One region of the Dactylosporangium sp. CA-233914 genome, then DNA from elsewhere that is predicted to be linked to it. Evidence: riboswitches for the same ligand, from Rfam matches in the RefSeq annotation. Region 1 holds a riboswitch; the other holds the start of a gene.
What was found. Region 1 has a riboswitch for S-adenosylmethionine ahead of thrC (threonine synthase). Riboswitches for the same ligand answer to the same signal wherever they lie in the genome.
Positions count from the first base shown of each region.

Region 2: another riboswitch for S-adenosylmethionine. It lies ahead of ACQPY0_RS04250 (aminotransferase class V-fold PLP-dependent enzyme); the one in region 1 lies ahead of thrC (threonine synthase).

Region 1 covers NZ_CP192030.1:780,196-784,400, forward strand. Annotated here, with positions in the region: gene ACQPY0_RS03585 (hypothetical protein) at 1-631, shown strand, start outside; gene ACQPY0_RS03590 (glucosyl-3-phosphoglycerate synthase) at 1,222-2,076, opposite strand; SAM riboswitch class I at 2,243-2,378, shown strand; gene thrC (threonine synthase) at 2,394-3,662, shown strand; gene ACQPY0_RS03600 (GNAT family N-acetyltransferase) at 3,970-4,205, shown strand, end outside.
Region 2 covers NZ_CP192030.1:933,834-938,038, reverse strand. Annotated here, with positions in the region: gene ACQPY0_RS04260 (PrsW family intramembrane metalloprotease) at 1-4, opposite strand, end outside; gene ACQPY0_RS04255 (hypothetical protein) at 651-887, opposite strand; SAM riboswitch class IV at 1,354-1,471, shown strand; gene ACQPY0_RS04250 (aminotransferase class V-fold PLP-dependent enzyme) at 1,490-2,731, shown strand; gene ligD (non-homologous end-joining DNA ligase) at 2,711-3,598, opposite strand; gene ligD (non-homologous end-joining DNA ligase) at 3,591-4,205, opposite strand, start outside.

The DNA.
Region 1 (4,205 bases):
GGGCGCATCGACGCCGATGTGCGCGATGACGGCGACGCTGGCCGGGCTCCTACTGGTGGGCCTGCTGCAATACCTCGTCGGCCGCCCCACCGCCCTGGACCGCCTGCGCGTGCTGACCGGCCTGACGGTGCTGATCGGCGGCGCGTACCTGCTTTGGCACCGCCCCTGGTCCCTGGCCCTGGCGGCCGCGGCGGCCCTCGCGATGTTGTCGCTGCCCCGCGCCCGGCACCTGCTGGACTCGCCGTCGCTCTCGCCCCCGGGCCCGCCGCGGGCGGTCGAGTGGGCGGTGTCGCCGCTGGCTGGGGTTTTGCTGGCGATCGCCGGGGTGTTCGTGGTCGCCGGCGGGGTGGTCGGCGAGCCGGTGGTGCTGCTCGTGGCGGCACCGTTCGCGGTGCTCGGGGTGGCGGTAAGTGGGATGCTGGCGGCGCACCTGTGCGGCGCGGGCAGCATCGTCGCGCTGCGACTCGCGGTCGTGGCGGCCTGGGGATTTGGACTCGAGCTCTGGTGGCTGGTTTCGGACCTGCTCGGGCCGCTGGTCGACGGGGCCGCGGCGGCGATCGCGGGGACCGGGGTCGTGGCCCTCGCGTATGTCCTGCCGCCCGTTCGTCCGCCGGCGCCCGGGCTGCGATAGCGCGCCGGTGAGGGCCGGTGCCGGGGCGCGGGACGAGATGGGAGAGGCCCGGCCGCCGGTCGAGGCGCGGAGGCCGCGGGCGGCGGGGGCGCGCCTGTGCGGAACAGCCGATTCGGAGCGGTCGGCAGTCGGTGCACGGAGGCCGCGGGCGGCGGGGGCGCGCCGAGTGCTGTGCGGAACAGCCGATTTGGAGCGGTCGACAGTCGGTCGAGGTCACGCTTCGTCGCGGCGGCGCCTTTGGTTCTGTCGCCGGACTCCAAGGGAGGCTGGCAGCAGGTCGAGATCGGGCCTCGTCGTGCCGCCGCTACGCGGGCGGGCAGCCGCCGGTTGGTGGGCGTTCTTAGTATGAAATTTCGGGATAAATGCGCTAATTCGCCGAGGCCGGGGTGATCACCCTGGTCCGCGGGCGGCGGTGAGCTCACCGCCGGCGAGCGCGGCCGCCGGGCTCGCGAGGCCACGCCGGCGCTGTTCGCCGACTTCGCCAACTGGGCGGGAAACGTCCGACGATCGGCGCCGGCCCGCTTGGGTGGCGAGGTCCTTCCAGGCGCGACCTGGTCGACGGCGATGCCCCGGCCCAGCGGAAAGCGCCGTCAGCGCGCCCCGGCGTAGCCCGCGACCGTGCGCATCGGGGGACGGTCGGGGTGGGCGACGCTCGTCACCCGCGGGGCCACGCCCGAATCGTGGCGTTCGAACTGCGTCAACGTCGGCCAGAGCGGCCGGTCCGGCGTGACCCGGGCGTGGATCGTCTGGACGATCGTGGCGGCCATGCGGCCCAGCGCCGCTGTGTCCTGGTGCCCGTGCGTGCGCTGGCCCAGGTCGACCTGCGCGACCGCGTCCAGGCCGTGTGCGCGGAACGTGTCGATGAGCAGGCCCGTCTCCACGCCGTAGCCGGCCGCGAACGGCAGCGACTCCAGCAGGCAGCGGCGCGCCGCGTACTCGCCGGCCAGGGGCTGCACCACCCCGGCCAGCTCCGGGAAGTGCGCGTTGAGCAGCGGGCGGGCGGTCAGCTCCGTGACCCGGCCGCCGCCGGCCGCGGAGACGTCCAGCAGGGGGCGGTCGTAGAAGGCCTTGACCATCAGCGTCGCCGGGTCGCTCAGCAGCGGGCCCAGCAGGGCCGTGACGAAGTGGGGGCGGAAGTCGGTCAGGTCGGCGTCGACGTACACCAGGATGTCACCCCCGGTGACCGCCAGCGCCTTCCACAGGACCTCGCCCTTGCCCGGGCGGGAGCCGGTCGCCGGGAGGATGTCGTCGCGGTGGTGGACGGTCGCGCCGGCCGCCGCGGCCACCTCGGCGGTGCGGTCCACGGAGCCGGAGTCGACGACGACGACCTCGTCGACGAGCGGGCCCAGGCTGCGAACCCCGGTCACGATCGCCCCGACCGTCGGCTCCTCGTCCAGGGCGGGCAGCACGACGCTCACCCGCGTGTCGCCCTTCGCGGCGAGCATCGCCGGAGCCGGCCAGTCCCGCCAGGAAGAGGTGCGCCGGGCGAACCAGGAAGCGGCGATATGGTGCATGAATGAAACGCTAGCCGCGCCCAAGTCGTGAGATGACTCATACCCGGTCGCCGGTGGTGCCCCTTACACTCAGGGAAGCACCACCACACAACTACATACCTCATCCAGAGGGGCAGAGGGATACGGCCCGATGAAGCCCCGGCAACCCCTGCGACGTCTTCGATGACGAGTTTCGTCGCGGTAGGTGCCAAATCCGTCCCGGCGCGCAACCGTGCGCTTGGGAAAGATGAGAGGAAAGGCCTCCCGTCATGACCTCGACGCTCAGCGTCTTCGCCGAATCGCCCGCTCGCAACCTCGTCTGCCGCGGCTGTGGAGCCACGTTCCCGCTCGCCGCGCAGCACGCCTGTTACGAGTGTTTCGGCCCGCTCGAGGTCGGCTACGACGCCGCGGCGCTGGCCAAGGTGACCCGCGAGCAGATCGAGGCGGGACCGAAGAACATCTGGCGTTACGCGCCGCTGCTGCCGGTCGGGCTGGACCCGCAGACCCGCGTGACGCTCGACCCGGGCCTGACCCCGCTGGTCCGGGCCGACGGGCTGGCCAAGGAGCTCGGGTTCACCGCGCCGCTGCACGTCAAGGACGACTCCGCCAACCCGACCCACTCGTTCAAGGACCGGGTCGTGTCGGTGGCGCTGACCGCGGCGAAGGCGCTGGGCTTCACGCGATACAGCTGCGCCTCCACCGGCAACCTCGCCAACTCCGTCGCCGCGCACGCCGCGCGGGCCGGCGTCCCGTCGACCGTGTTCATCCCGGCCGACCTCGAGCCCGGCAAGATCGTGATGACGGCGGTGTACGGCGGCGAGGTCGTCGCCATCGAGGGCTCCTACGACGAGGTCAACCGGCTCTGCTCGGAGCTCACGGAGACCGACGAGTTCGAGAACACCGCGTTCGTCAACGTCAACGTCCGGCCGTTCTACGCCGAGGGCTCCAAGACGCTCGGCTACGAGGTGGCCGAGCAGCTCGGCTGGCGCATCCCGGCCCAGGTCGTGATCCCGATGGCCAGCGGTGAGCTGCTGACGAAGATCGACAAGGCGTTCACCGAGCTGGTCGAGATCGGGCTGGTCCCGCCGGCCGAGTGGAAGGTCTTCGGCGCCCAGTCGGCCGGCTGCAACCCGATCGCCAAGGCGCTGCACGACGGCGTCGACGACATCACCCCGGTCAAGCCGACCGGCATCGCGAAGTCGCTCAACATCGGTGACCCGGCGGCCGGCGTCTACGCGCTCGAGTCGGTGCGCCGAACCGGGGGCTGGATGGAGTACGTCACCGACGACGAGATCCGCGAAGGCATCCAGCTGCTGGCCCGCACCACCGGCGTCTACGCCGAGACGGCCGGCGGGGTGACCACGGCGGTGCTCAAGAAGCTCGTCGAGTCCGGCAAGCTCGACCCGAACGCGGAGACGGTCATCTTCAACACCGGCGACGGCCTGAAGACCCTCGACGCGGTCGCGGACCGGGTCGGCCCGACCCACCGTGTCAAGCCCTCGCTGAAGTCGGCCCGGGAGGCTGGCCTGCTCGGATGATTTTTTAGGGTGGCGCGATCACCGAGCGTTGATCTGCAGAGAGCGCTTCCACGCTCGGACGAGGAGCCCCTCGTCCGGGTGGAGGAGTCATTCGACACCGAGCGTGATCGTCGGGGCGCGGTACGTCCGTAAGTGGACTTGACTGCGTATATCCCGGGGTTCAGGATGCTCGGTGCGGGAGGACGTGTCGCCGCGAGACCCCTGGGTCCGCGACCACAACACCGGAGGTGTTGGCGAGCGTCCTCTCGACCAATTTCCGGCCGTAAATGGTTTGCCGGGCTCCCGCCCCCAGCGCGACCCTGGCCGCATGCCTCCATCAACGCTCGAGATCGTCGAGGTTCGCGCCGATGACCCGGCGGCCGTCGACGCGGCGTTCGAGATCGTCAACGAGTCGCTCCGGGCCGACGTGCCCGGCATGCCGCCGAACTGCCGCTACCAGTACGACATGCAGTTCGTGGTCCCGCCGCCGCGCGGGGACCGCCACTTCTTCCTGGCCCGGCACGGCGACGAGCCCGCCGGCGTCGCCCAGCTCGACCTGCCCCG
Region 2 (4,205 bases), 150 kb from region 1:
TCACGTTGGGCACCGCGACCCCGGCCAGGGCGGGCGGCCACGACAGGGGCCCGCCGGACGCCGCCGGTTCTCCGGGCCGCCCCGGCGCGAGACCACCGGGACCCGGCGGTGCCGACGGTTGCCCGGCCGGCGCCTGAGGCACGACTGGCTGCCCGGGCGTCGGCGAACCCCAGGTCGAGGGAGCCGATCCGGTGGCCGCCGAGTCCCACGCCGCCGGGCCTGAGGTCGGCACACTCGAGGTTGGCGCGGCCGGCGAGGGCCGGCCCCAGTCCGCCGGGCCGGACGTCGGCGCGGCGGGCGAGGACCGCCCCCAGCCCGCGGGCCCAGAGGTCGGCGCGGCCTGCCCCCATTCAGCCGGGCCCGAGGTCGGCGCAGGCTGCCCCGAATCGGCCGGGCCCGAGGTCGAGGGCTGCCCCGAATCGGCCGGGCCGGACGACGACACGGCTGGCGACGGCCGCCCCCAGCCCGCAGGGCCAGACGACGCCGCAGGCTGCCCCCATTCAGCCGGGCCCGAAGTCGGCGCAGGCTGCCCCGAATCGGCCGGGCCCGAGGTCGAGGGCTGCCCCGAATCAGCCGGGCCGGACGACGACACGGCCGGCGACGACTGCCCCCAGCCCGCAGGCCCAGACGACGCCGCAGGCCGCCCCCATTCAGCCGGGCCAGAGGTCGCGGGCTGCCCCGAATCGGCCGGGCCGGACGTCGGCGCGGCGGGCGAGGACTGCCCCCAGCCCGCAGGCCCAGAGGTCGGCGCAGGCTGTCCCCAGCCCGACAGGCCCGGCGTCGGCGCGGCCGGCCGGCTCCATTCCGAAGCCGGCGGAGTCCTGCCGGGCGAACCCCAGGGTCCAGCACCGGGCGACACGCCCGGGGCGCCCCCGGGGGACGCCCACGCTTCGCCTCCCGCGGCCGGCGGCGCACTGCCGGGCGACACGCCCGGCACGCCCTCGGATGACACGCCCGGAGCGCCTCCAGGCCAACCAGCCGGGGCACCCCCAGGCGATGTCCACGCTCCGCCTCCCGCGGCCGGCGGCGCACTGCCGGGCGACACGCCCGGGACGCCCTCGGATGACACGCCCGGAGCGCCTCCGGGCGAGGCCCATGAGGAGCCGGGGGCGGCCGGGGCGGGGCCGGACGGAGAGGCCCAAGGGCCCGCGTCCGAGGACGGGGGCGGGGGCGGGGTGGGAGCGGACTCGTCCGGCGGCTGGGTGGCGGGCGCCTCGGGGGTCCCTGAGCCGTCCGCGGCCGGTCCGGATCCCGAGGGCGGGGTGGCAGGCGGCCCGGAGGTGGGCGAGGACGGCGTCCCATTCGGCGGGAGTTCGCTCATGGGGCAACTTTATCCGCGGTACTGTCAGGACAGGTCATGAGTGCCAGCGCACAAGCCCCGGCTTGCTGGCCGGCAACCCTCGCGTTCGCGGCGGGGTGCCCCGGGTGATGACCCGGCCTGGCGCGTGGTGCGTCCGGGCAAGCGCGAGCGAAGGGGATCCCTGCACCCATGTCCGAGATTTTGACTCCCGGCGAGGTCAAGCTGCGCGACGGCCGGTCCGTCGGCTTCGCCAACCTCGACGTCGCCGCGACCGCGCCGTGCCTGCGGGTCGTCGCGGACGCCGTCGCCGATCTGCTGCCCTACTACGGCAGCGTCCACCGCGGGGCTGGCGCGCTGTCGGAGCGCTGCACGCGCGAGTACGAGCAGGCCCGCGAGACCGTCGCCGACATCCTCGGGCACGGGCCCGACGACACGGTGATCTTCACGCGCAACACCACGGACGCGTTCAACCTGCTCGCGCGGGCAGTGCCCGAGGGCACCACGGTCGTCGCGTTCGATGCCGAGCATCATGCCAACCTGCTGCCCTGGCGCGACGCGGTCCGGGTGCCCGCGCCACGCTCGCCGCAGGAGGCGATCGAGGCGCTTGCGCGGGTGCTGCACGGCCTGAAGGGCCGCAACGTCCTGGTCAGCGTCACCGCGGCGAGCAACGTGACCGGGGAGGTTTGGCCGGTGGCCGAGCTGGCCGAGGTCGCGCACCGGCACGGCGCCCGGATCGCCGTCGACGCCGCGCAGCTCGCCCCGCACGCCCCGGGGAGCCTGGCCGGCCTGGGCGCGGACTACATCGCGTTCTCGGGGCACAAGCTCTACGCGCCGTTCGGGGCCGGTGTCCTCGCCGGGCGCGCGGACTGGCTGGACGCCGCCGAGCCGTACCTGGCCGGCGGCGGCGCGAGCGCCCACGTCGCCGACGACGGCACCGCCCGCTGGGCGACCGGCCCGGCCCGCCACGAGGCCGGCACCCCGAACCTGCTCGGCGCGGTCGCGATCGCCACGGCCCTGCGCGCGCTGCGGGACCGCGACCTCGCCACGACCGAACAGGCCCTCCTGCGACGCCTGCGGGCCGGCCTCGCCGCGCTCCCGCACGTCGAGGAGCTGCGCCTGTTCCCGGCCGACGCCGAGCGGGTCGGCATCGTGTCGTTCACGGTCCCGGGCCGCGACCCGGGCGAGCTGGCCGTGACGCTGGGCCGGGACCACGGCATCGGCGTCCGCACCGGCCTGTTCTGCGCCCACCCCCTCACCCGCCGCCTCCTGGCGGAGGCCACCGGGCGCCTCGAATCGGGCATATCCGAAAAATCCGAAAAGTCGCGGCGCGGAGCGCCCGACTTTTCGCAAAGCGCTCAGGCGGTGCGGGCCAGCTTCGGCATCGGTACCACCGAAGAGCACATCGATCGGCTACTCGCCGCCCTGCAGTAGGTCGCCCCGGCTCGCCACGCGGTCCAGGACGACCGAGGGGGTCAGGCCGGCGGCGGTCAGCTCGCCGGCCTCGACCTCGGACCAGGACAGGGGCGCGCTGACCGTCGGGGCGGGGCCGGCCCGCAGGGAATACGGCGCGATCGTCGTCTTGAACGCGTTGTTCTGGCTCCAGTCGATGAAGACCTTGCCGGGCCGCAGCTGCTTGGCCATCTTCGCCACGACGAGCTTCGGGTGGGCCTTGGCCAGCTCCTCGGCCACGGCCTTCGCGTAGCCGCTCACCTCGTCGGCGGACTCGTCGCCGGGCAGCGGTACGACCAGCTGCATGCCCTTCTTGCCGGACGTCTTCGCGGCGGGCCGCAGGCCGTCGGCGGCCAGGCGCTCGCGCAGGATCAGGGCCACCTCGTAGCACTCCGGCAAGCCGGCGGGCGGGCCGGGATCGAGGTCGACGACGAGCTGGTCCGGGTCGAGCGCGCGGCCCTCGGCGTCGACGCGCCACTGCGGAGTGTGCAGCTCCAGCGCCGCCAGGTTGGCCAGCCACACCACGGTGGCGAGTTCCTCGACCACGATGAAGTCGATCTTCTCGCGATTCCGCGAAGAGCCAGGGACCGGGAGTCGTACGGTGCGGACCCACTCGGGCGTCCCGGCCGGCGCGTTCTTCTCGAAGAAGCCGAGCTCGTCGACGCCGTTGGGGTAACGGGTGCGGGTGAGGGGCCGGCCCGCGAGGTACGGCAGCAGGAGCGGGGCGATGCGCGTGTAGTAGTCGAGGACCTCGCCCTTGGTGAAGCCGGCGCGCGGATACAGCACCTTGTCGAGGTTCGAGATCTCCAGCTGGCGGCCGGCCACCTCGACCCGCAGGCGGTCAGGCATCGCGCACCTCTTCGGGGGCGAGGTCCGGGCGGATGCGCAGGAACCGCGGGAAGCGCAGGCGGCCGTCGCGCGTGCGGTGCCCGAACTTCACCTCCACGACCAGGTGCGGGTGGACCCAGAGGGCGCCGCGGGCATCCTCACGGGGTACTGATGCGCCGAAGGGATTTTGGCTTGTCGACAGGGGCCCGAGGGCCGAGAGCAGCGAACGCTCGGCCGCGCCGGAGATGCCGCCGCCGACCCGCCCTCGGTAGGCCAGGCCGCCCGCGACCGGGACGCCGACCAGAAGCGCCCCGAGCGCGCGCTTGCCCGGCCGCCACCCGCCGACGACGAACTCGCAGCTCTCCTCGAGCTTCACCTTGATCCAGTCGGGGGTGCGGATCCCCGAGTGGTACAGCGAGTCGGCTCGCTTCGCCACCACGCCCTCGAGCCGGTTCTCGCGGCTGGCCGCCACGGTCGCCGCGCCGTCGTCGAACGACGGGGGCACCATGGCGCGGGGGCCGAGCGGAAGGCTTTCGAGGCGTTGGCGGCGGATACGGTACGGCGAGGCGATGGTCTCCTCCCCCTCCGCGCGCAGGGTGTCGAAGACGAGGTACGTCACCGGGACGGA